2 regions of the Jeongeupia sacculi genome follow, and region 2 is predicted to be linked to the other one. Evidence: riboswitches for the same ligand, from Rfam matches in the RefSeq annotation. Region 2 holds a riboswitch; the other holds the start of a gene.

Region 1 (10,430 bases), 1.2 Mb from region 2:
CGTGGCGACGCAGGAAATCAAGCTGCGTTCGAAGTACTTCACCGGCTTGCCGGACATGGTCGTCAACTACTTCACCTTCATCGCGATGGAAACGCGCGAATGGATGGCGAAGCTCGGCATCCGCACGATGGAAGAGCTGATCGGCCACACCGAGATGCTCGAACTCGCCGCCGGCGCCACCGAACGGCAGCAGAAGCTCAAGCTTGACGTGCTGCTGAGCCAGGGCACGATTCCGGCAACCGAGCCGCGTTTCTGCGTCGAAGACAGCAACCCGTCGTTCGACAAGGGCGAGCTGGCCGAACAGATGGTTGCCGACGCGATTGCCGGCATCAAGGCAAAAACGCCGCAGCGCTTCCAGTACGACGTGCGCAATATCCACCGCTCGATCGGTGCGCGCCTGTCGGGCGAAATTGCCAAGGCGCACGGCGCCGATGGTCTGCCCGACGATGGCCTGCACATCAAGCTGAACGGTTCGGCCGGCCAGTCGCTCGGCGTCTGGAACGCCCGTGGCCTGACGATCGAAGTCGAAGGCGATGCCAACGACTACGCCGGCAAGGGTATGTCGGGTGGCAAGCTGGTCGTGTATCCGCCCAAGGGCAGCGGCTTCCGTTCGGACGACGCGGTCATCGTCGGCAATACCTGCCTGTACGGCGCAACCGGTGGCGAATTCTTCGCCGCGGGCCGTGGCGGCGAGCGTTTTGCGGTGCGTAACTCCGGTGCGACGGCCCTGGTCGAAGGCGTGGGCGACCACGGCTGCGAATACATGACCGGCGGCGCGGTGATCGTGCTCGGCGAAACCGGCTACAACTTCGGCGCCGGCATGACCGGCGGCTTCGCGCTCGTTTACGACCGCGGCGAGAAGTTTGCCTACCGCTACAACAACGAGCTGATCGACATCAATCTGATCAACGGCGAAGCCTACGGTGCGGTGCGGGCCTTCCTGCGTGACAAGCTCACCCAGCATGTGGCGCTGACCGGATCGATCAAGGCGAGCGAACTCTTGGCCAACTTCGACGAAGCAACGGACTACTTCTGGCTGGTGAAGCCGAAGGTCGCCAAGCTCGACGATCTGCTGAAAGACTGATTGAAGCCGGGGAGGGCGCCGCCCTCCCCCCAGCTGCACCCGATGCAACAGGAACGAATATGTCCGATGTCTTCCAATTCATGAACGTGGCGCGCAACCCCGGCGAGAAAGTCCCCGCCGACAAGCGCAAGATCATGTTCAAGGAAATCTACCAGGCGCTGAATACCGGCGAGGCCGCCGAACAGGCCGGCCGTTGCCTGTCCTGCGGCAACCCCTACTGCGAGTGGGAATGCCCGGTGCACAACTACATCCCCGACTGGCTGCAACTCGTCAACGAGGGCAAGCTGTTCGAGGCCGCCGAACTCTCGCACAAGACCAATTCGCTGCCGGAAATCTGCGGTCGCGTCTGCCCGCAGGACCGCTTGTGCGAAGGCGCATGCACGCTGAATCAGGGCGGTTTTGGCGCGGTGTCGATCGGTTCGGTCGAGAAATACATCACCGACGAGGCCTACAAGGCCGGCTGGCGTCCCGATGTGTCGGGCCGGATCTGGACCGACAAGAAGGTCGCCGTCATCGGCGCCGGCCCGGCGGGTCTGGGCTGTGCCGACATTCTGGTGCGCAACGGCGTCAAGCCGGTGGTGTTCGACCGCTACGAGGAAATCGGCGGCCTGCTGACCTTCGGCATTCCCGAATTCAAGCTCGAGAAGGAAATCGTCATCCGTCGTCGCAGCATGATGGAAGAAATGGGCGTCGAATTCCGCCTGAATACCGACATCGGCACCGATGTCACCATCGAAGAACTGCTGCGCGATTACGACGCGGTCTTCATGGGCATGGGCGCGTACAAGTACATGAAGGGCGGCTTCGACGGCGAAACCCTGCCGGGCGTGATGGAAGCGCTGCCTTTCCTGATCAACAACGTGCGCAACAGCATGGGCACCTTGCCGGACGGCGAAGCCTACCAGTCGATGGCCGGCAAGCGTGTCGTCGTGCTCGGCGGCGGCGATACCGCAATGGACTGCAACCGCACCAGCATCCGTCAGGGCGCCGAGTCGGTGATCTGCGCCTATCGTCGCGACGAGGCCAATATGCCGGGCAGCAAGCGCGAAGTCGCCAATGCCAAGGAAGAGGGCGTCGAGTTCCAGTGGAACAGCCAGCCGGTCGGCATCGTCCAGAACGCCGACGGCAGCCTCGGTCTGAAGCTCGTCAGCACGGCGCTTGGCGCCGCCGATGAAAAGGGCCGTCGCAAGCCCGAAGTCGTCGCCGGTTCCGAGCGCGTGCTCGATTGCGACCATGTCGTCGTCGCGTTCGGTTTTCAGGCCGAAGCCGCTACCTGGTTCGACACCCACGGCATCAAGACCGACGACTGGAGCCGCACCGTCGCGCCGCTGCAGCAAACGTACAAGCACCAGACCAGCAACCCGAAGATCTTCGCCGGCGGCGACCAGGTCCGCGGCGCCGATCTGGTGGTGCGCGCGGTGTACGAAGGCCGTCAGGCCGCCGAGGGCATCCTCGAATACCTGAACGTCTGGTAAAACGCCGTTCGGACGAACAATCCCCGTCCCGCCTGGGTACGGGGATTTTTTATGGATGAAAGGAATGTCATATGGACGCAAGAGTCCGGCCGCTGCTGGCCGGCGATCTGTCGTTGCTCGTCGCCGGGTTTATCGCCACCTTCAACGCCGCACCCTGGCACGATGAGTGGCAGAGCGAGACCGCGCATGCCTATCTGGCTGGTCTGTGCGCGCATCCGGAAGCCCGTGCCTGGGTGATCGAGCGCGACGACGAGCTGCTCGGCGCCGCGTTCGGCCACATCCGTCGCTGGTGGGCCGGCGACGAACTGTTCGTCGACGAATTTTTCGTCCGTGCCGATTGTCAGCGGCAGGGACTGGGCCGTCTATTGCTCGACACCCTGGAGGCCGAGTTGCGCGCCGAAGGCGTCGGCGCGGTGACGCTGCTCACGGCGCGTGCAACGCCGGCCGAAGACTTTTATCTGGCGCAGGACTACCACGGCAAGCCGGAGCTGCGCTTCATGGTCAAGCCGCTGCGTTAGCGGCTCAGGGATATTTCGCCAGCAGATCGCGCAGCTGGCTCAGGTCGGGGGTTTCACCGCTGCCGATGGATTGGTCGAGGGTGTTGTTCAGCGCCTTTAAGCGGGCCTGTTGCGCCTCGGCGAGCACCGCATGGCCACCGGCATCGGCATAACGGATCAGTTCGGCGAGCAGCTGCGCTTCCACGTGGCGCATGCCGTCCACTTCGGCGATATGCAGCGCGCGCTGGATCATGCCGATCGCCAGATCCGCCCGGCCGTGCCGATGGCGGATTTCGGCCAGCCGGCCCAGTGCATTGGCCTCGCACCAGTGCGATGGCGTCAACGCCACCAGCGACAGGCACTCTTCAAGCATCTGTTCGGCAGCGTCAAGATGGCCCCGGTCGAGCTCGATACTGGCCAGCCGCAGCAGCAGTTCGGCCTGAAAGTGGTCAAACCGCTTGGCTTTGCACAGCGTCAATGCCTCAAGGAGGATGCGGGCCGCTTCATCGACACAACCAGCCGCGTGCAAATCCCAGCCGAGGCTGATCTTCACCTTGGCGATCAGATAGATGTTGTCGCTTGATGCGAGCTGGCGGTCTGCGGCTCGATGGCAGAGGATCGCCTGCTCGAGCGCGCCATACGCGCCGCATACATGGCCAAGGCCGATCAACGCCAGCGTCAGCGTGGGGGCATGGCGGGCCTCGGTACCGCAGAGCCGTACGCACTGAGACCAGTGCTGCAAGGCCGTGCGGTAATCGCCACCGGTGTAGTTATCGCGGCCCTGGCGCTCCTGCACGGCGGGTTCGAGGTGCCGCAGTCCGTACATCTGGCAGCATGCCAGCGCCTCTGCGAGCAGGAGGCTACCCTCGTTGCGCTCGCCCAGTTGATCCTCGATCTGCGACAGCAGCGTGGCTGCGCGTACCAGCGTTTCCACATCGTGCTCCGCGCGTGCGCTGTCCAGCAGCGGCTTGCACAGGCGCATTGCCGTTGCCGGGTCGCTGAAAACGAGCTGCTCGATTTTGCTGAGGGTCTGGTGCGCAGGCACGGGGATTACCGGCAGTAGGGGATGGCCGCTATTCTACCGGTGCTGTCGGCGGCGCGTCCGACCAAACGTCGTGATCACCAAGGCGGGTGTGCGATCGGCGAGCGGACGCTGATCTAGACCAGCGCACAGTCACAGGCCTAGTTGCGCCCCGCCGCTGCGCCGTCGTCTAGCGCCAGCCCCTCGGCGCGCCAGCCGGTGACACCGCCGAGCATCAGTTTCACCGGTCGTTCAAGCTGCGCCAGCCTGAGCGCGGCCTTGTCGGCGCCGTTGCAGTGCGGCCCGGCGCAATACACGACAAACAGCGTCTGGGCCGGTCACGCGGCCATGCGCTCGGCGTTGATCTCGTGGTGCGGCAGGCTGAGCGCGCCGGGAACGTGCCCGGCCATGAACGCGGCTTTACTGCGTACATCCAGCAGCACAAAGCCGGGGTCGGGCCGCTGCAGGTTGGCAAATACATCGGCGCAGTCGGTTTCAAGCCCGAGCCTGGCGGTGAAGTGGGCGAGGGCGGCGGCGCTGGCGGCGGCCGGAACGGCGGTGACGGCATTGGACATCGGTCTCTCCTTGGTCTGGAGTCCATTGTCAGGGGCTGCATGCCTGCGGCATAGTGGCGGGATCGTCAATCATCGGCAGGATAACGCCATGCCCGCAACGCCCCTCCGCGTGGTCGCGCTCGCCTACGACGGCCTGTGTACTTTCGAGTTCGGTTGCGTGGTCGAGGTCTTCGGGCTGGCGCGACCGGAGCTCACCGTGCCGTGGTACACGCTGCGGATTGCCGCGATCGAACCGGGGCCGTTGCGCGCCGGTGGCGGGATCACCGTGGCCGTCGACGCGGGGCTGGAGGCGTTAGCCGACGCCGACCTCGTCATCCTGCCCGGCTGGCGCGGTGCCGATGCCGCGCCGCCGGCGTCGCTGCTCGATGCCTTGCGCGCCGCCCACGCGCGCGGCGTGCGGATCGCGACGATCTGCTCGGGCTCCTTCGTGCTGGCCGAGTCGGGTTTGCTCGACGGCAGGCGTGCGACGACGCACTGGTGCTATGCGGAGAAACTTGCCGCCCGCTATCCGGCAATCGAGGTGCTGCCCGATGTGCTCTACGTCGACGAGGGCCGCCTGCTGACGTCGGCCGGCTCGGCCGCCGGGCTGGATCTGATGCTGCACATCGTCCGCAACGACTACGGCGCCGATGTCGCCAACAGCGTCGCGCGGCGGCTGGTGATTCCGCCACACCGTGATGGCGGGCAGGCGCAGTTCATCGGCCGGCCGGTGCCGCGCCACGGCAACAACCGGCTGGCGCAGACGATGGACTGGATGCGCGTCCACGCCGTCGAGGCGCTGACGCTGGACGACATGGCCGGCCATGCGGCGATGAGCCCGCGCACCTTTCTGCGCCAGTTCCGCGATGCGACCGGCGCCAGCCCCTACGACTGGCTGTTGCGCGAGCGCGTCGAGATCGCCCGCAGCCTGCTCGAAACCGGCGACATCCGGCTCGAACAGCTGGCGGCGGTCAGCGGATTCGGCTCGGTCGAAAGCCTGCGGGCGCATTTCCGACGGGTGGTCGGCGTGGCGCCGTCGGTCTACCGCCGCAGCTTTGCCGCGGCCTGATGCGGCCTGCACCGGCGGCGGTCGAAAATAGTTGATGTAACGCAACCGAGTGTGATCCGCGTAGCGCAACTATTTGCGGTTACATGATGGCGGGATAGCGGTAAAAAAAGCATGTCGATGAGCATGTGCAGCCAGAAGCTGCGCGAAGCAGCCGGCACAGGGCCCGACCTACTCGGCGGCCCATGCACCCTTGATCAACCCCCATCAAGTGCCAGACCGATAGCACTGTCCGCTCCAGCCCCGTGCCCGGAGTCGCACCGCGCCCGACGCGCCGGTGCCGCTGTTATCCATTCGGATGGGCCAATCAACACTGGAGGCGAACGTGCCCGGAAACTCTTCACTCAGCCAACCCAAGGCGTTTTACCTGATATTTTCGATCGAACTGTGGGAACGGTTCGGTTACTACGGCCTGCAGGGCATCATGGCGGTTTACCTCGTCAAGATGCTCGGCCTGCACGAGGCCGATTCGTTCACGCTGTTCTCGTCGTTTGTCGCACTGGTTTACGGCCTGATCGCCGTCGGCGGCTGGCTGGGCGACAAGGTGCTCGGCACCAAGCGAACCATTGTGCTTGGCGCGATCACACTGGCGATCGGCTACGCAATGATCGCGTTTTCGGGCCACCAGATCTCGTGGGTTTACCTCGGCATGGGGACGGTGGCGGTCGGTAACGGTCTGTTCAAGGCCAATCCCGGCTCCTTGCTCTCCAAGCTGTACGACAAGGACGATCCGCGCATCGACGGCGCGTTCACCATGTACTACATGGCGATCAATATCGGCTCCTTCCTGTCGATGCTGGCAACCCCGTGGCTGGCCCAGAAGTACGGCTGGAGCGCGGCGTTTTCGCTGTCGGTGGTCGGTATGCTGATCACGCTTGCCAACTTCCTGCTGTGCAAGAAGATGGTCGCCCAGTACGGTTCGCCGGCCGATTTCAAGCCGCTCAACATCAAGTATCTCGGTTACGTGATTGCCGGTATTGCCGCGATGGCGCTGGCCGCAAGCTGGTTGCTCAAGCATCCGACCATTGCCAATTACGGTCTGGCGATCATTTCGATCGGTATCGTCGCGATCTTCATGAAGGAAACCTTCGCGCTGCAAGGCCCGGCCCGCAGCAAGATGATCGTGGCCTTCGTGCTGATGGTCGAAGCGGTGATTTTCTTCGTGCTCTACAACCAGATGCCGACGTCGCTGAATTTCTTCGCGATCAACAATACCGAGCACACGCTGTTCGGCATGGCGCTGCAGCCGGAACAGTTCCAGGCGCTGAACCCGTTCTGGATCATGGTGGCTAGCCCGATTCTGGCGATGACCTACAACAAGCTCGGCGACAAGCTGCCGATGCCGCACAAGTTCGCCTTCGGCATGGTGCTGTGTTCGCTGGCCTTCCTCGTGCTGCCGCTGGGCGCCCGCTTTGCCAACGAGCACGGCATGGTATCGGCCAACTGGCTGGTGCTGAGCTATGGCCTGCAGAGCATTGGCGAGCTGCTGATCTCGGGCCTCGGCTTGGCGATGGTGGCGCAACTGGTGCCGGAACGGCTGATGGGCTTCATCATGGGCGCATGGTTCCTGACCACCGCAGCGGCATCGGCTGTGAGCGGCATGGTGGCCGGCCTGACCACGGTGACCGGCGATGTCAGCAATGCGCACACCTCGCTGGCGGTCTACAGCCATGTGTTCACGCAGATCGGCGTCGTCACCGGGGTGATCGCGGTGCTGATGATCGCGACCGCGCCGCTGCTGGCGCGGATGATCAGCGGCGCGAAGGAAGTGGATGCTTTCATTTCCGAGGGCGAGCTGGCGGCGCAACGGCCGCAGTAAACCGGATGGCCGTCCAGCCATCAGCAAAAGGCCTCGCTCAGCGGGGCCTTTTTTCGTTCACGGATCGTCTTTACTTGTCCCCGCGGGTACGCCGGTCACCGGGGCGTTGACCCCGATCGGGGGGATGAGGATAATTCGCCGCTTCGCGGGAGAGAGGCCGTCAGAGGTCCGCCGAAGGCGCAAGCTCCCATAATCGCTCAGGCAAATGAACCGCGAAATCAAATCAAGGCCAATTGGAGAGAGACCGGTAGAGCGGTCCACCGAAGGGGCAATGCACGGATAGCCGATATCCCGTGCCAAACTCTCAGGTAAAAGGACAAGGGGAGAGGCCGCAACCACTTGCGGAGCCCCATGTTATCCACGATTTACATCATCGCCATTACCGCCGAAGCCATGACCGGCGCGCTGGCCGCCGGCCGGCGCAATATGGACCTTTTCGGCGTGATGGTCATCGCCTTCCTCACCGCGCTCGGTGGCGGCACCGTGCGGGATATCGTCCTCGGCCATTATCCGATCGGCTGGACCCAACACCCCGAGTACATCTGGCTGGTGCTCTCGGCCGCGCTGCTGACCGTGCTGACCGCGCGCTTTATGCATCATTTCGGGCGGATTTTTCTGGTGCTCGATGCGCTCGGGCTGATTGCGTTCACGCTGATTGGCTGCGAGGTCGCGCTGGGTATGGGCTATCACCCGACGGTGGTGGTCATGGCCGGGATGACCACCGGGATTGCCGGCGGCGTACTGCGCGATATTCTCTGTAGCCGCGTGCCGGTGGTGTTCCGCCACGAGCTGTACGCCAGCGTCGCGCTGCTGGTGGCGCTGTGCTATCTCGGTTTTGGCATGCTCAAGCTGAACCACGACCTGAACGTGCTGATTTCATTCGCCATCGGCCTGGTGGTGCGGCTGTGCGCGATTTACCGTGGTTGGCGGCTACCGGTGTTCTCGTATCGGCAACCGCTCGATTGAGTCCGGCGTAGCGTCTGAGCATCAATAAAAAAGGGCAGCCCACGGGCTGCCCTTTTTGCATCGACGGCGTTTGCTGCCTTAGCGCGGCGGATTGACCACAATGTACTGCACCGTGGTGCCGGCGTACTGCGGCTGGTACCAGGTGCTGCCGCATTGCTGGTAGCCAAGGCCGTTGACCACGACCGTTGTGCAGCCCGACGGTACCGAGTGAACGATGCTGCCGATGACGGCAGAGGTGACCGCCGCCGTGGTCACGACCGCCGCGGTCGCAACCGCCGCGGCGGCGATCGGGTGATCATAGCGTGGCGGTGGCGGGTAATACGGCCGTGGTGGCGGATAGTAGGGGCGCGGCGCCCCGGCGGCTGCGGCGTGATAGACACCGCCGTTCGGGCCGACGGCGGTGCGACTGGCGACCCAGGCCTGGGCCGGCAGCGACGCCAGCAGCATCGAAGCTGCGGTCGCCAGTGCCAGTGTGGCTTTGAACTTGCGCATGACGGGCTCTCCTTATTGTTTGGCCGACGCCGGCTTCGATGCTTCGTTGCGGGCGAACTCGATCCGCTTGGCGCCCTTGGGCGGCGTGAAGCTGAATGTGTCGTTGCCGAACGCCGGTTGTGTCTGCCAGCTGAAGCGCACCGCGTGCTGCGGCCGGGCTTCGATGTCGGTGGCGGTGATCACCAGCTTGCACGGCAGCGGCTGCGCACCCTTGCGGATCCACACTTGCCAGTCGGTGCCCGGCTTGCGGAATGCATAGTGGGTGCAGCTCTGGTTGCCGATGCGTTCCTCGCCGAGGATACGTGCGGCGGTCAGATCCTTGCCCTGGTTGGGGTCGCTGCCCCAGTAGAACAGGTCGGCCAGCGGCGTTTCGATGCCGAATTTGTCGGCGATGTCGCCGACGAGCTCACCGATCGTCTTCGGTGCCGGTGCGCTCGCGTAGAAATTGTGCTGGCTGCCGTAGAGCGTGAAGGTCTTGCCGTCGTAATACATCGTCCGCACGCCCTGCTCGCCGCTGACGCTGGCCTTGAGCTTGTTCGGCCGCTGCACCTGCATCTCGGCGTGGCGGGCAAACTGCAGCGCCTGGCCGTTGTCGTCGACGAAGTCGGTAGTGGTGTCGGCGCGGAGGGCAAAGCGGGGCAGCTTGCGTAGATAGTTACCCATGGTCTCGAGCGCCTTGACCGCCTGCGGGTCGACCGCTTTGGCGGCGCCGGCGTCAGCCGCCAAGGCATTGCCGGCGCACGCGGCAATCAGCAGCGCCGCGGCTGTTCGGATTGGCTTCATCGTATCGTCCTCGTGTGGTGTGGCTTGTCATACCGCTTATCGTTCGGCACAGACCACAGCTTAGCCCGCTATCCTTGCATTCGGAAGTGTTGTTTGCTGCAACTATTTGGTTGTCCGATTGCGGCAACTCCCGATTCGCGACCGTGAATGCGGTCGCGCATAATGGGTCGATGGAATCCTGGTCCTTCGTGTCCGCCTTCGTCCTGCTGCTGCTGGTGACCGACCCGCTGGGCAGTCTGCCGCTGTTCGTCGCGATGCTCAAACAGGTGCCGCGGCAGCGGCGCTTGCGCATGATCGTGCGTGAGGTATCGGTCGCCTTCGCCGTACTGCTGCTCTTCATGTTCACCGGCCAGCGGTTCCTCGCGCTGATGCATCTGTCGCAGACCTCGCTCGGCATCGCCGGTGGCGTGATCCTGTTCCTGATCGCGCTGCGCATGGTGTTCCCGCATCCCGATGGTGTGTTCGGCGACATCAAGGGCGGCGAGCCTTTCATCGTGCCGCTGGCGATCCCGCTGCTGGCCGGGCCGTCGGCGCTGGCGACGGTGCTGCTGCTGGTGTCGCGCGCGCCCGAACGGCTGTGGGAGTGGATCGCCGCGCTGGCGCTGACGATGCTGGTCTGCGCGCTGGTACTGGGTTTTTCCGAAAAAATCGGCCAGGTGCTCGGCGAGCGCGT
Region 2 (10,430 bases):
GGTGCAGATTCTGGGCATGTGCCCGGTGCTGGTGATGTCGAACAACATCATCAACGGTGTCAGCCTCGGGCTGGCGACGAGTCTGGTGATGCTGATTTCGGGCATGGCGGTCGCGGCGATCCGCGCCTTTGTGCCGAACGAGCTGCGCACGCCGATCTTCATCCTGATCATCGCCGCGCTGGTGACGATGGTCGATCTGGCGATGAACGCCTATGTGCACGGACTGTACGTGGTGCTGGGGATTTTCATCCCGCTGATCACTACCAATTGCATCGTGCTGGCGCGGGCCGAGGCGTTTGCGAGCAAGAACGGTGTCTGGCAGTCGGGCGTCGACGGCTTGTTCATGGGGCTGGGGCTGACCGGCGTGCTGGCGGTGCTCGGCGCGATGCGCGAGCTGGTCGGGCAGGGCACGCTGCTGTCCGGTATCGACCTCTTGTTCGGAGTGCATGCCAAGGCATGGGTGATCCATGTGATCCCGGCGGAGGCCAATTACCAGTTCCTGCTGGCGATGCTGCCGCCGGGGGCGTTCATCGGCCTGGGCTTCCTTGTCGCGGGCAAGATGGCGCTCGACCGGCGTGCCGACGCGCGGGCCAAGGCGATTGCTGCCCGCAATCCGGAGGCCGCTTCGGCTTGAATCGGTTTGAACGGTTAGAATCAACGCCCCGCCAAGCGCGGGGCGTTTCTGTATGGAGTGATGATGAACAAGGACACCCGCCGCGAGTTTTTCCGCCGCCTCGCCGAGCTTGATCCGGAGCCGAAGACCGAACTCGAATACAGCACCCCGTTCGAGCTGCTGACCGCCGTGCTGCTGTCGGCACAGGCGACCGACGTCGGTGTCAACAAGGCGACCAAGCGGCTGTTTCCGGTGGCGAACACGCCGGCAGCGATCCTCGCGCTGGGGCAGGAAGGGCTGGAGTCGTATATCGCGACGATCGGCCTGTATCGCAGCAAGGCCAAGCACCTGCTGCAGACCTGTGCCATCTTGCTTGAGCGCTACGGCGGCGAAGTACCGAACGACCAGGCCGCACTCGAATCGCTGCCCGGCGTCGGCCGCAAGACCGCCAATGTGGTGCGCAACGTCGCCTTCGGCGAGCCGACCATGGCGGTGGACACGCACATCTTCCGCCTCGGCAATCGCACGGGTCTGGCTCCGGGCAAGGACGTGCTCGCGGTCGAACTCAAGCTCCTCAAGGTCATCCCCAAGGAATACATGCTGCACGCGCATCACTGGCTGATCCTGCACGGCCGCTATGTGTGCAAGGCGCGGCGGCCGGAATGCTGGCGCTGTGTGGTTGCCGATTTGTGCGATTACAAGCAGAAGGAAATGACGCCGCCGAAGAGGAGGTGAGCGAACCCGAGTTGCGCTTGAGCGGTGTTGGGCTTCATTTCATTCAGCCCAACCTACGGGCTCGTTGTGTTAACAGGCCTGGAGGCGGTGAAAAATCGTTGGCTCAGCTCTAACAAATATAATTAATTCAAAAAAAGGATTAGTTCATGATCAATCAAAAAGAAATAATGGCGCATTATATTGTCGACCCTCAGGATAGCTATTTTGTCCATGGCACTCCGCCGATAGAGACTGTTGAGGTTGTTGCTTATAATTTATCTTGGCCAAAAATATATGCAAAAGTGGCGCTTTCCATTGAGAATGAATTAGGTTCGAGCGTGCTGAAAATAGATCATATTGGTTCTACTGCTATACCTGGTATTGCAGCTAAGCCTGTAATTGATATCGATCTGACGGTGGCCGACCCAGCTGATGAAGAAAGTTATGTATCCGCACTCGAAAATCTGGGATTTCAACTGATTGTTCGTGAACCCCGCTTTCATGAACATCGTCTTTTTCATCTTGCAAAACCCAGAGTTAATTTACATGTATTTGGCCCTGACTGTCCGGAAACAATCCGACACTTGCTTTTCAGGGACTGGCTCCGCCAGTCAGAGGAGGACTGTCAGATATATGCCAATGCAAAATTGGAGGCCGTTGAAGGATGTAATGTAGATATTGAAAAATACCACGAAAATAAAAAGAATGTTGTGCATGAAATTTATCGAAGAATTTTCCAATATCTTGGATATTTCGATAGCGAAAACGTATAGTGTTCCGTAGATAATCCAGCTCGTAGGTTGGGTTGAACGTAGTGAAGCCCAACTGCCTAGAATTCAATCCATATGAAATGCAGCCGGTTTCGGTATTTATGGATTATCAGCACAATTAAACCGTTGGGCTTCACAAGCTCAGCCCAACCTACAATTTGGATTGCTCCAAGTTCTGTCGGGGCGAAAAAAGGCGCGAATTCGCGCCTTTTTTTATTTCCAATTTGCCAATCAAAGCGGCCGCACCGGAATACACAGCTCGCAACTGAAATCCTCGCGGCTGGTGTCTTCGTCCGGCGCGCCGGTGTAACGCTCGAAGCACGGCCGGTTGTCGAACTGGTAGCCGCTGCTCGGCAGCCAGTCGCGGGTCAGTGTCATCCACGCGTCGCCGATGGTGCGCACGTCACCGCTGAAGCGGGCGACGGCGTAGCGGCCGCCGGGCAGGTCGGCGATGCCGGCTTCGCCGGTGGCGACGAAATCGGCCGGGACTTCGACCGCTGCGTCGTAGCGGCATTTTTCCGGCGGGGTGACGCTCGGGTCGTCGTAGCCGATGCCGTAGCTGGTATTGCCGGACAGGCCGTGGGTGCGCGCCCACGGTGCGAAGTGGCCGCGCCAGAACTGGCCGAGTGCCGGGCCGTAGGGGCCGATGTGGCGCAGGTAGGCGACGCGCGCCGGCGGCAGGGTCTGGATCGTGACGTTCATGCTGATCTCCGTGTCGGGTGACGAGCCTTCATCGTGCCCGGCCGCACCGGCGCCGGCCTGATCGTGCTTGCGATCCGGCTGATCCGGATTGCGGTTCTGCATCCGTCGCGCGCGGATGGCATCGAGTTCGGCCTGCCAGCGCGCCGGCGTTTGCCGCCGCCATTCGCTCGGCGTGACGCCGAAGCGGCTCTTGAACGCGCGCGCGAACGCTTCGCCCGAACCGAAACCGACCCCTAGCGCAACGTTCAGCACCGGTTCGTCGGGGTGAATGGCGAGCGTCGATGCGGCGACCTCCAGTCGTCGCCGGCGCAGGTAGTCGCCCAGCGTTTCGCCGAGCCAGGCCTGGAACACCCGGTGGAAATGGAAAGGCGAAAAGTTCGCCACCCCGGCCAGCGTGGCGAGGTCGAGCGGGGCGTCGAGGTGCCGGTCGATGTGATCGAGCACCCGGTTCATCCGGCGGCTGTATTCGGCGAGATGGGGATTGGTCATGGGGGCGGACGGAGGATGGATGCTGGCAGCATCGTATGTCATCCGGCGTCGGGCAAGCGGCTGAAGCGGCCTTGGCCGGATGCGTTTGCAACGCCGTTCGTGAAGCCGGAATGCGGTGAAGAAAATGCAAGGTGATGATTTATATCGTTTTTATTTTGCACCCGCTGCCATTCATGAATCCGGCCTCCATCGCGACTGGTTGAGGTTCATCGCACCTGACACAGTGCCTCGCGCGGCAAAGCGACCGCGTGATACCGACAACACTGGAAGGAGACGGAGACCGATGAACCGCTTCAATTACTTTGCAATGGCCGCCATTCCGGCCGCAATGCTGGCCGCGCCTGTGTACGCCACCCCGGCGCCGCTGTGCGTGGCCGCATGGAATGCCACTACCGCCTACAACGGCGGCGATAAGGTGAGCCTCAATGGCAACACCTACCAAGCCAACTGGTGGACGCAAGGCAATAGCCCGGCGACCAACGCCGGCCCGATCGGCAGCGGCATGCCCTGGACCAGCTTGGGTACGTGCAGTACCAATTCGACGCCGACGCCGACGCCGACGCCGACCCCGACGCCGACCCCGACCCCGACCCCGACGCCGACCCCGACCCCGACCCCGACCCCGACCCCGACCCCGACCCCGACCCCGACCCCGACCCCGACCCCGACCCCGGGCAGCTGCACCGACTGGTTGACGACGCCGGTCTACACCAGCGATCAATGCGTGATCTACAAGGGCAAGAAGTACCGCGCCAAATGGTGGACTCAGGGGAGCGAGCCGGGTGCCGATCCTTGGGGGCCGTGGGAGTATCTGGGCGATGTATATACGCCGACACCGACGCCGGTGTTTGCATCACGGATGGTTGGCGATCGCTGCCCGGGCGAGACACCGCATCCGACCTGGAGCGCCGGCGCCAGCTATGCTGCCGACACGGTCGTCAAACCGGCCGGCGGTTCGTTCCGCGCTCACTACAACGGCAGCTTTGTGCCGGGCATTTTCGTCACCAAGCAGGCGCACGTCGCTTCGGCTGCAAACGAGCCGAAGGTGCTCGGCCAAGACAGTGTGTCGTTCGATGCCAGCCTCTGGTCGGTGGCGGCGCTGATGCCGCGACCGTGCCCGACGCCGACGCCATCCCCAACGCCAATCCCGGTCCAGATCAGCGCGGCCGAGGTGACGATCTGGCGCGGCGGCGCCAAGGGCGCGTATTCGATGGTGCACGACGATTTCTGCAACAGCAGCGTCAGCCAGAGCCATACAACAATTGCCGAGCCGGCACTGACCACACGTGGTCTGGTCGCTGCATTTGGCGCCATCACGGCTGAATGCCAGCCCGCTCACTGGGCCGCAGCGCAGACCTTCGTGGCACACGGTCATGAAATCGCCAACCACTCGCGCAACCACCTGCCCGGCGGCAGCAGTGATGCCAACTGGATCAACAGCGTTGAAATCGGCGATTCGGTTCAGGACGTGAAGACGAATCTGAACGGTTATCAGATGAGCTACTTCATCTGGCCGTACGACACCGCGACCGATGCGGCGCTTGCCTACCTGCGCACCCAGCCGGGCTACCTGGGCGGGCGTGGCAGCAACCGCGATCTGGGTGGCGGCAACATCGAGTACGTCGGTCGTCCGGCAGGGGTGAACGCGGCCAATTTCAGCGATCCGTACATGGTGAAGTGGGATGTGTTCACCGCTTCCGGCCAATGGTCGCTGTATCCGATGGGCAGCGAGATCCTCAACCTGCACGTCGATGCGGCGATCAATCAGGGCGGCTGGGCGACGCGGACGATGCATGGCGTCAGCGACAATGCCTACGATGGTTACGAGCCGGTGCCGGTGGCGCGCTACCTTGGCCATCTGGATTACGTGAAGGCCAAGGTCGAGGCCGGGCTGCTGTGGGTCGCGACGCCGTCGAACGTGATCCGCTACCGCTACGCCCGCGAAGCGTGCGCGCCGACGCCGAACGGCAATCAGGTGCTGTTCAATACCGGCAACGCCGATTGCGTGAAGTACGCGACACCGCTAACGCTGGAGCTGAGCGCCAGCGCGGGGGTGATCTACGTCAAGCAGGGCGCGGCTGCGCTGGCGGTGAAGGCACTTGGCAACGGCAAGTTCCGCGTCGACGCCGATCCGCAGGCAGGGCCGCTGTCGGTGTTCGGCCAGTAATCGCTGGCTGAACGAAAAGCCCCGGTCCTGGCCGGGGCTTTTTTCATTGCGAGGCGCGCTCAGCGCTGCGCCAGTGCCGGCTGCAGCACATCGTCGTCATCGGGCTGGCCGGCGAAATAGCGTTTCGTTTCCATCGCCACCACATGGCGCAGGCCGATCAGGCCGATCAGGTTCGGGATCGCCATCAGGCCGTTGACGATGTCGGCGAGGATCCAGATCAGATCCAGATGCAGGAAGGCGCTACCGACGATGCAGGCGATGAACACCAGCTTGAACGGCAGGATGCCGCGCCGGCCGGCGAGGTACTGCATGCAGCGCTCGCCATAGTAGTTCCAGCCGATGATGGTGGTGAAGGCGAAGAACAACAGGCCGACGGTGACGACCAGATTGCCCCAGTCCTGCGACAGGCCGTTCTGGAACGCGAGGTTGGTCATCCGCGCGCCGCTGGCGTCGCCCGACCAGACGCCGGTGACGATCAGCACGAGGCCGGTCATGGTGCAGATGATGATGGTGTCGAAGAAGGTGCCTGTCATCGAGATCAGCCCCTGCTCGACGCACGATTTGCTGCGCGCGGCGGCGGCGGCGATCGGCGCGCTGCCGAGGCCCGATTCGTTCGAGAACACCCCGCGGGCGACGCCGCTCTGGATCGCCAGCATCATCGTCGCGCCGAAGAAGCCGCCGACGGCGGCATGGCCGGTGAACGCCGATTGCACCACCAGCACGATCGCATCGGGCACGGCGCTGGCGTTCATCGCCAGCAGCGCCACGCTGGCGGTGACGTAGAACACCATCATGAACGGCACGATGGCTTCGGCCACGCGCGAGATCGACTTGATGCCGCCGAGCGTGATCATCGCCACCAGCACCGCCAGCGTCAAACAGGTCCACAGCACCGGGATGTCGAAGGTGGCGTGCACCGCATCGGAAATCGCGTTGACCTGCGCAAACGTGCCGATGCCGAACAGCGCGACGCCGACGCCGAACAGCGCGAACAGCTTGCCCAGCCACGGCAGGCCGAGGCCGTGGGTGAGGTAATACATCGGCCCGCCGGCCATCTGGCCCTTGTCGTCAACGGTGCGGTACTTCACCGCCAAGAGGCACTCGGCGTACTTGGTCGCCATGCCGAAGAACGCCGCCATCCACATCCAGAACAGCGCGCCGGGGCCGCCGAGCTTGATCGCGGTGGCCACGCCGACGATGTTGCCGGTGCCGACGGTGGCCGACAGCGCGGTGCACAGTGCGGCAAAGCTCGATACATCGCCGGGCAGGTGCGGGTTCTTGTCGGCGCGGAACACGAGCTTGAGCGCTAGCGGAAGCTTGAACACCTGCAACAGGCCGAGCCGGGCGGTGAGATAGAGCCCGGTGCCGACCAGCAGGATCAGCAGCGGGGGACCCCAGACGAGGTTGTCTATCGTTTGCAGTACATCTTGGATGGGGGGCATGCGTTGAAAATCTCCGTCAGTATCAAACATCGATCTGACAGAAGGGGATGGCGTGCCGCCGCGCAGCCTCCGGATCGGGGACGCACGTCGGCCCGCCGTCCTTCCTCTGTCCTTTTACCTGAGCGTTTCAACGATTCTGGCGAATCGCCTTGCGCCTTCGGTGCCCGGCCGGTGCGTTCGATCAACGCACGCCGGGGCTCTCCAGAGGCTCGTCCAGTCGCAGTCCCTGCCGGGCTGACCCGGCGCCTGAAAGATTCACTTCTTCGGCGGCCCGACACGCCTTGCGGCCTGCCTTGGTGGGCACTCTCCTGCGACCTTCATCCGAACACGGGGGAAGCTTGCAGTCTTGAATGTAGCAAAACGACGTAGTGCACGGCCATCGTGAATGATACCAATCTTGATTTGCCGCAAACTGGCGTGGCTATACGGCGGCAGCGCAAAGGCGTGTGGTGCAAGTGACTGAAGAGAAAGCGCTTTTTTACCGAGGCGCTTGCCAACATGCCGGTCGTCAAACGGCTTCATTTTGTTCGTCCCCGCCTGCTGAATTCTTAATCTAAACTGACTCTTCTATTTCTTGTTTGTATTATTTGTGGCTTGCAATGGTGGCGAGCATCCCGATGCAAACAAATCCGGAGGAGGAAAAAATGCTTTCGCAAGCAACGATTCGCCACAAATTGTGGCTGCTGACACTGCTGGTTTTCGTCGTGATCTCTGCGGTGGCGAGCTGGGTGTTGTTCAACGAACGCAAGGGTCTGCTTGATGCCCGGCGCGCGACCACGCGTGATCTGGTCGCCGTCGGCTATTCGGTGCTGGCGCATTACGGCCAGCTGGCCCAGGACGGCAAGATGCCGCTCGATGCGGCCAAGAGCGCGGCGGCGGATGCGATTGCCGGGCTGCGCTACGAAGGCGGCAACTACTTCGCGCTGTACGACACGCGTTACACGATGCTGCGGCACCCGATCAAGCCGGAGCTGAACGGCAAGGACCAAAGCCAGCTCAAGGATCCCAAGGGGGTACACATGGTGGTCGAGCTGGTCGATGCCGCCAAGCGTAACCAGGGCGAGTTCGTCGACTACCACTGGGCCAAGCCCGGCCATGACGCGCCGGTGGCCAAGGTGAGCACCAGCCGGCTGTATGCGCCTTGGGGCTGGGTACTCGCGACCGGTATTTATGTCGATGATGTCGACGCGCAATTCCAGCGCCAAGTGTGGTTGCTGGGGAGCGGCATCGGCGCGGGTATGCTGCTGCTGGCACTGGCGTCGTGGTGGATCGCGCACAGCATTACCCGCCCGCTGGAGCGCTTGCGCGACCATATGCGCGCCATCGCCGACACCGGCAATCTGACAGCCGACAACCGCCCGCAAAGCGGCGGCGAGGCCGGCCAGATCGGTGCCGCGTTTTTTTCATTGATCGATCGCTTTCGCAACATCTTGCAAGAGGTGAGGCAGGGCACGGGCGAGGTCTCGGGTGAGATCGTCGATCTGGCGCGCAATATGCAGGTGATCGAGAACAGTTCGGCCACGCAGAATCAATCGGCGATGGCCACCGCCGCAACGGTGGAGCAGATCAGCGCCAGCATCACCCAGGTCAGCACGCATTTGAGTGACGTCACGCTCTTGTCGGAACAGGCCCATCAATTGACCCAGGCAGGGCGTTCGGCCGTCGATCGTGCGACCGATGAAATGAAGCACATCGCCGCATCGGTCAACGAATCAACCCAACGGGTGCAGGCGCTGGGCGAGCGCTCCAAGCAGATTTCTTCCCTTGTTTCGACGATTCGCGACATCGCCGACCAGACCAATCTGCTGGCGCTGAATGCCGCCATCGAAGCCGCGCGTGCCGGTGAATCCGGCCGGGGTTTTGCGGTGGTGGCGGACGAGGTGCGCAAGCTGGCCGAACGCACCGGCGAGGCTACGCAGCAAATCACCAGGATGACCGACGCCATTGCCCACGACACCGGCGAGGCGGTGCAAGGGATACAGGGCGTCAGCGATCTGGCGCTGAAAGGGGTCGCGCTGGTCGGTGAGGCGGGAGCGACGGTGGCGGGGCTGGATGAGCGCACACAGGAGGTCTCGAACATCCTCGGCGATATCGCGCATACCTCGGGCGAGCAATCGCGGGCGAGTCAGGATATCGCTCGCAATGTCGAAGCGATTTCGCAAACGGGTCATCAGAACACTCGGGCAATCGGTGACATTGCCGCCGCCTCGCAACGTCTGGCGGCGATGGCCGGGCGGCTGGATGAGGCGGTGGCGCAGTTTCGGGTGTCATGAGCGCCACAGCGGAGGCACGGCTTACCACAAGTCGAGCGCGGGCAAGGCGGTTGTGGGGGCGTGTTAGAATCGCAAACCCTTGAAGGAAAACCGCTTTATGCTCGACAAGCTCAATGACCCGCAACGCGAAGCCGTCAAATACCTCGGCGGGCCGTGCCTCGTGCTTGCCGGTGCCGGATCGGGCAAAACGCGGGTGATTACGCAGAAGATTGCCTATCTGATCGACAAGGCGGGGATGGACCCGCGCAATATCGCCGCGATCACCTTCACCAACAAGGCCGCACGCGAAATGCAGGAACGTGTCGGCGCACTGATGCCGGCGTCGCGGCTGAAGGGGCTGACGGTCTCGACTTTCCACAGCCTGGGGATGCGCATCCTGCGCGAAGAAGCCAAACACCTTGGCTACAAGCCGCAGTTTTCGATTCTGGATTCGGCCGACGCCAGCAAGATCATCGCCGACATCGTCACCACCACCGACAAGCAGCTGATCCGCTCGACCGTGAGCCAGATTTCCTTGCTGAAAAATGACCGGATTTCGCCCGATGCCGCGCTGCTGCGCGCCGCATCCGACGGGGAAATGCATCTGGCCAAGGTCTATCGCGCCTATCAGGACACGCTGCAAGCGTATCAGGCGGTCGATTTCGATGACCTGATCCGGCTGCCGGTCGACCTGTTCGAGCAGAACGAAGAGGTGGTGAAGAAGTGGCAGCAGCGGCTGCGCTATCTGCTGGTCGACGAATGCCAGGACACCAATACCACCCAGTACGACATGGTCAAACAGCTGACCGGCATCACCGGCCAGTTCACCGCCGTCGGCGACGATGACCAGTCGATCTACGCTTGGCGCGGCGCCAATATGGAAAACCTGCGGCTGCTGAGCACCGACTTCCCCAAGCTCAAGGTGATCAAGCTCGAACAGAACTACCGCTCGGTGGCGCGCATCCTGCGCTGCGCCAACGCGGTGATCGCCAACAACCCCAAGCTGTTTGAAAAAACCTTGTGGTCGGACTTGGGCGTCGGCGATCCGGTGCAGGTGATCGAGGCCAAGAACGACGAGCACGAGGCCGAACTGGTGGCGATGAAGCTGTTGGCGCACAAGTTCGAAGCGGGCACCAGTTTCAAGGATTACACCATCCTCTATCGCGGCAACCATCAGGCGCGGATCGTCGAAACCCAGCTGCGCATGCACAAGATTCCGTACACGATTTCGGGCGGGCAATCGTTTTTCGACAAGGCCGAGATCAAGGACGTGCTGTCCTA

What was found. Region 2 has a riboswitch for glycine ahead of JLC71_RS10160 (alanine/glycine:cation symporter family protein). Riboswitches for the same ligand answer to the same signal wherever they lie in the genome.
Region 1: another riboswitch for glycine. It lies ahead of JLC71_RS16200 (trimeric intracellular cation channel family protein); the one in region 2 lies ahead of JLC71_RS10160 (alanine/glycine:cation symporter family protein).

The regions. Positions count from the first base shown of each region.
Region 1 is NZ_AP024094.1:3,356,870-3,367,299, forward strand. Features, by position in the region: gene gltB (glutamate synthase large subunit) at 1-1,084, shown strand, start outside; gene JLC71_RS16165 (FAD-dependent oxidoreductase) at 1,144-2,559, shown strand; gene JLC71_RS16170 (GNAT family N-acetyltransferase) at 2,631-3,077, shown strand; gene JLC71_RS16175 (tetratricopeptide repeat protein) at 3,082-4,101, opposite strand; gene JLC71_RS16180 (rhodanese-like domain-containing protein) at 4,239-4,394, opposite strand; gene JLC71_RS16185 (rhodanese-like domain-containing protein) at 4,416-4,652, opposite strand; gene ftrA (transcriptional regulator FtrA) at 4,741-5,700, shown strand; gene dtpA (dipeptide/tripeptide permease DtpA) at 6,023-7,516, shown strand; glycine riboswitch at 7,653-7,739, shown strand; glycine riboswitch at 7,740-7,846, shown strand; gene JLC71_RS16200 (trimeric intracellular cation channel family protein) at 7,868-8,482, shown strand; gene JLC71_RS16205 (hypothetical protein) at 8,561-8,974, opposite strand; gene JLC71_RS16210 (DUF2092 domain-containing protein) at 8,987-9,757, opposite strand; gene JLC71_RS16215 (MarC family protein) at 9,928-10,430, shown strand, end outside.
Region 2 is NZ_AP024094.1:2,127,166-2,137,595, reverse strand. Features, by position in the region: gene JLC71_RS10185 (electron transport complex subunit E) at 1-634, shown strand, start outside; gene nth (endonuclease III) at 698-1,348, shown strand; gene JLC71_RS10175 (GrpB family protein) at 1,495-2,100, shown strand; gene JLC71_RS10170 (AraC family transcriptional regulator) at 2,329-3,288, opposite strand; gene JLC71_RS16640 (carbohydrate-binding protein) at 3,572-5,455, shown strand; gene JLC71_RS10160 (alanine/glycine:cation symporter family protein) at 5,515-6,897, opposite strand; glycine riboswitch at 6,994-7,112, opposite strand; gene JLC71_RS10155 (hypothetical protein) at 7,153-7,419, opposite strand; gene JLC71_RS10150 (methyl-accepting chemotaxis protein) at 7,542-9,170, shown strand; gene JLC71_RS10145 (UvrD-helicase domain-containing protein) at 9,268-10,430, shown strand, end outside.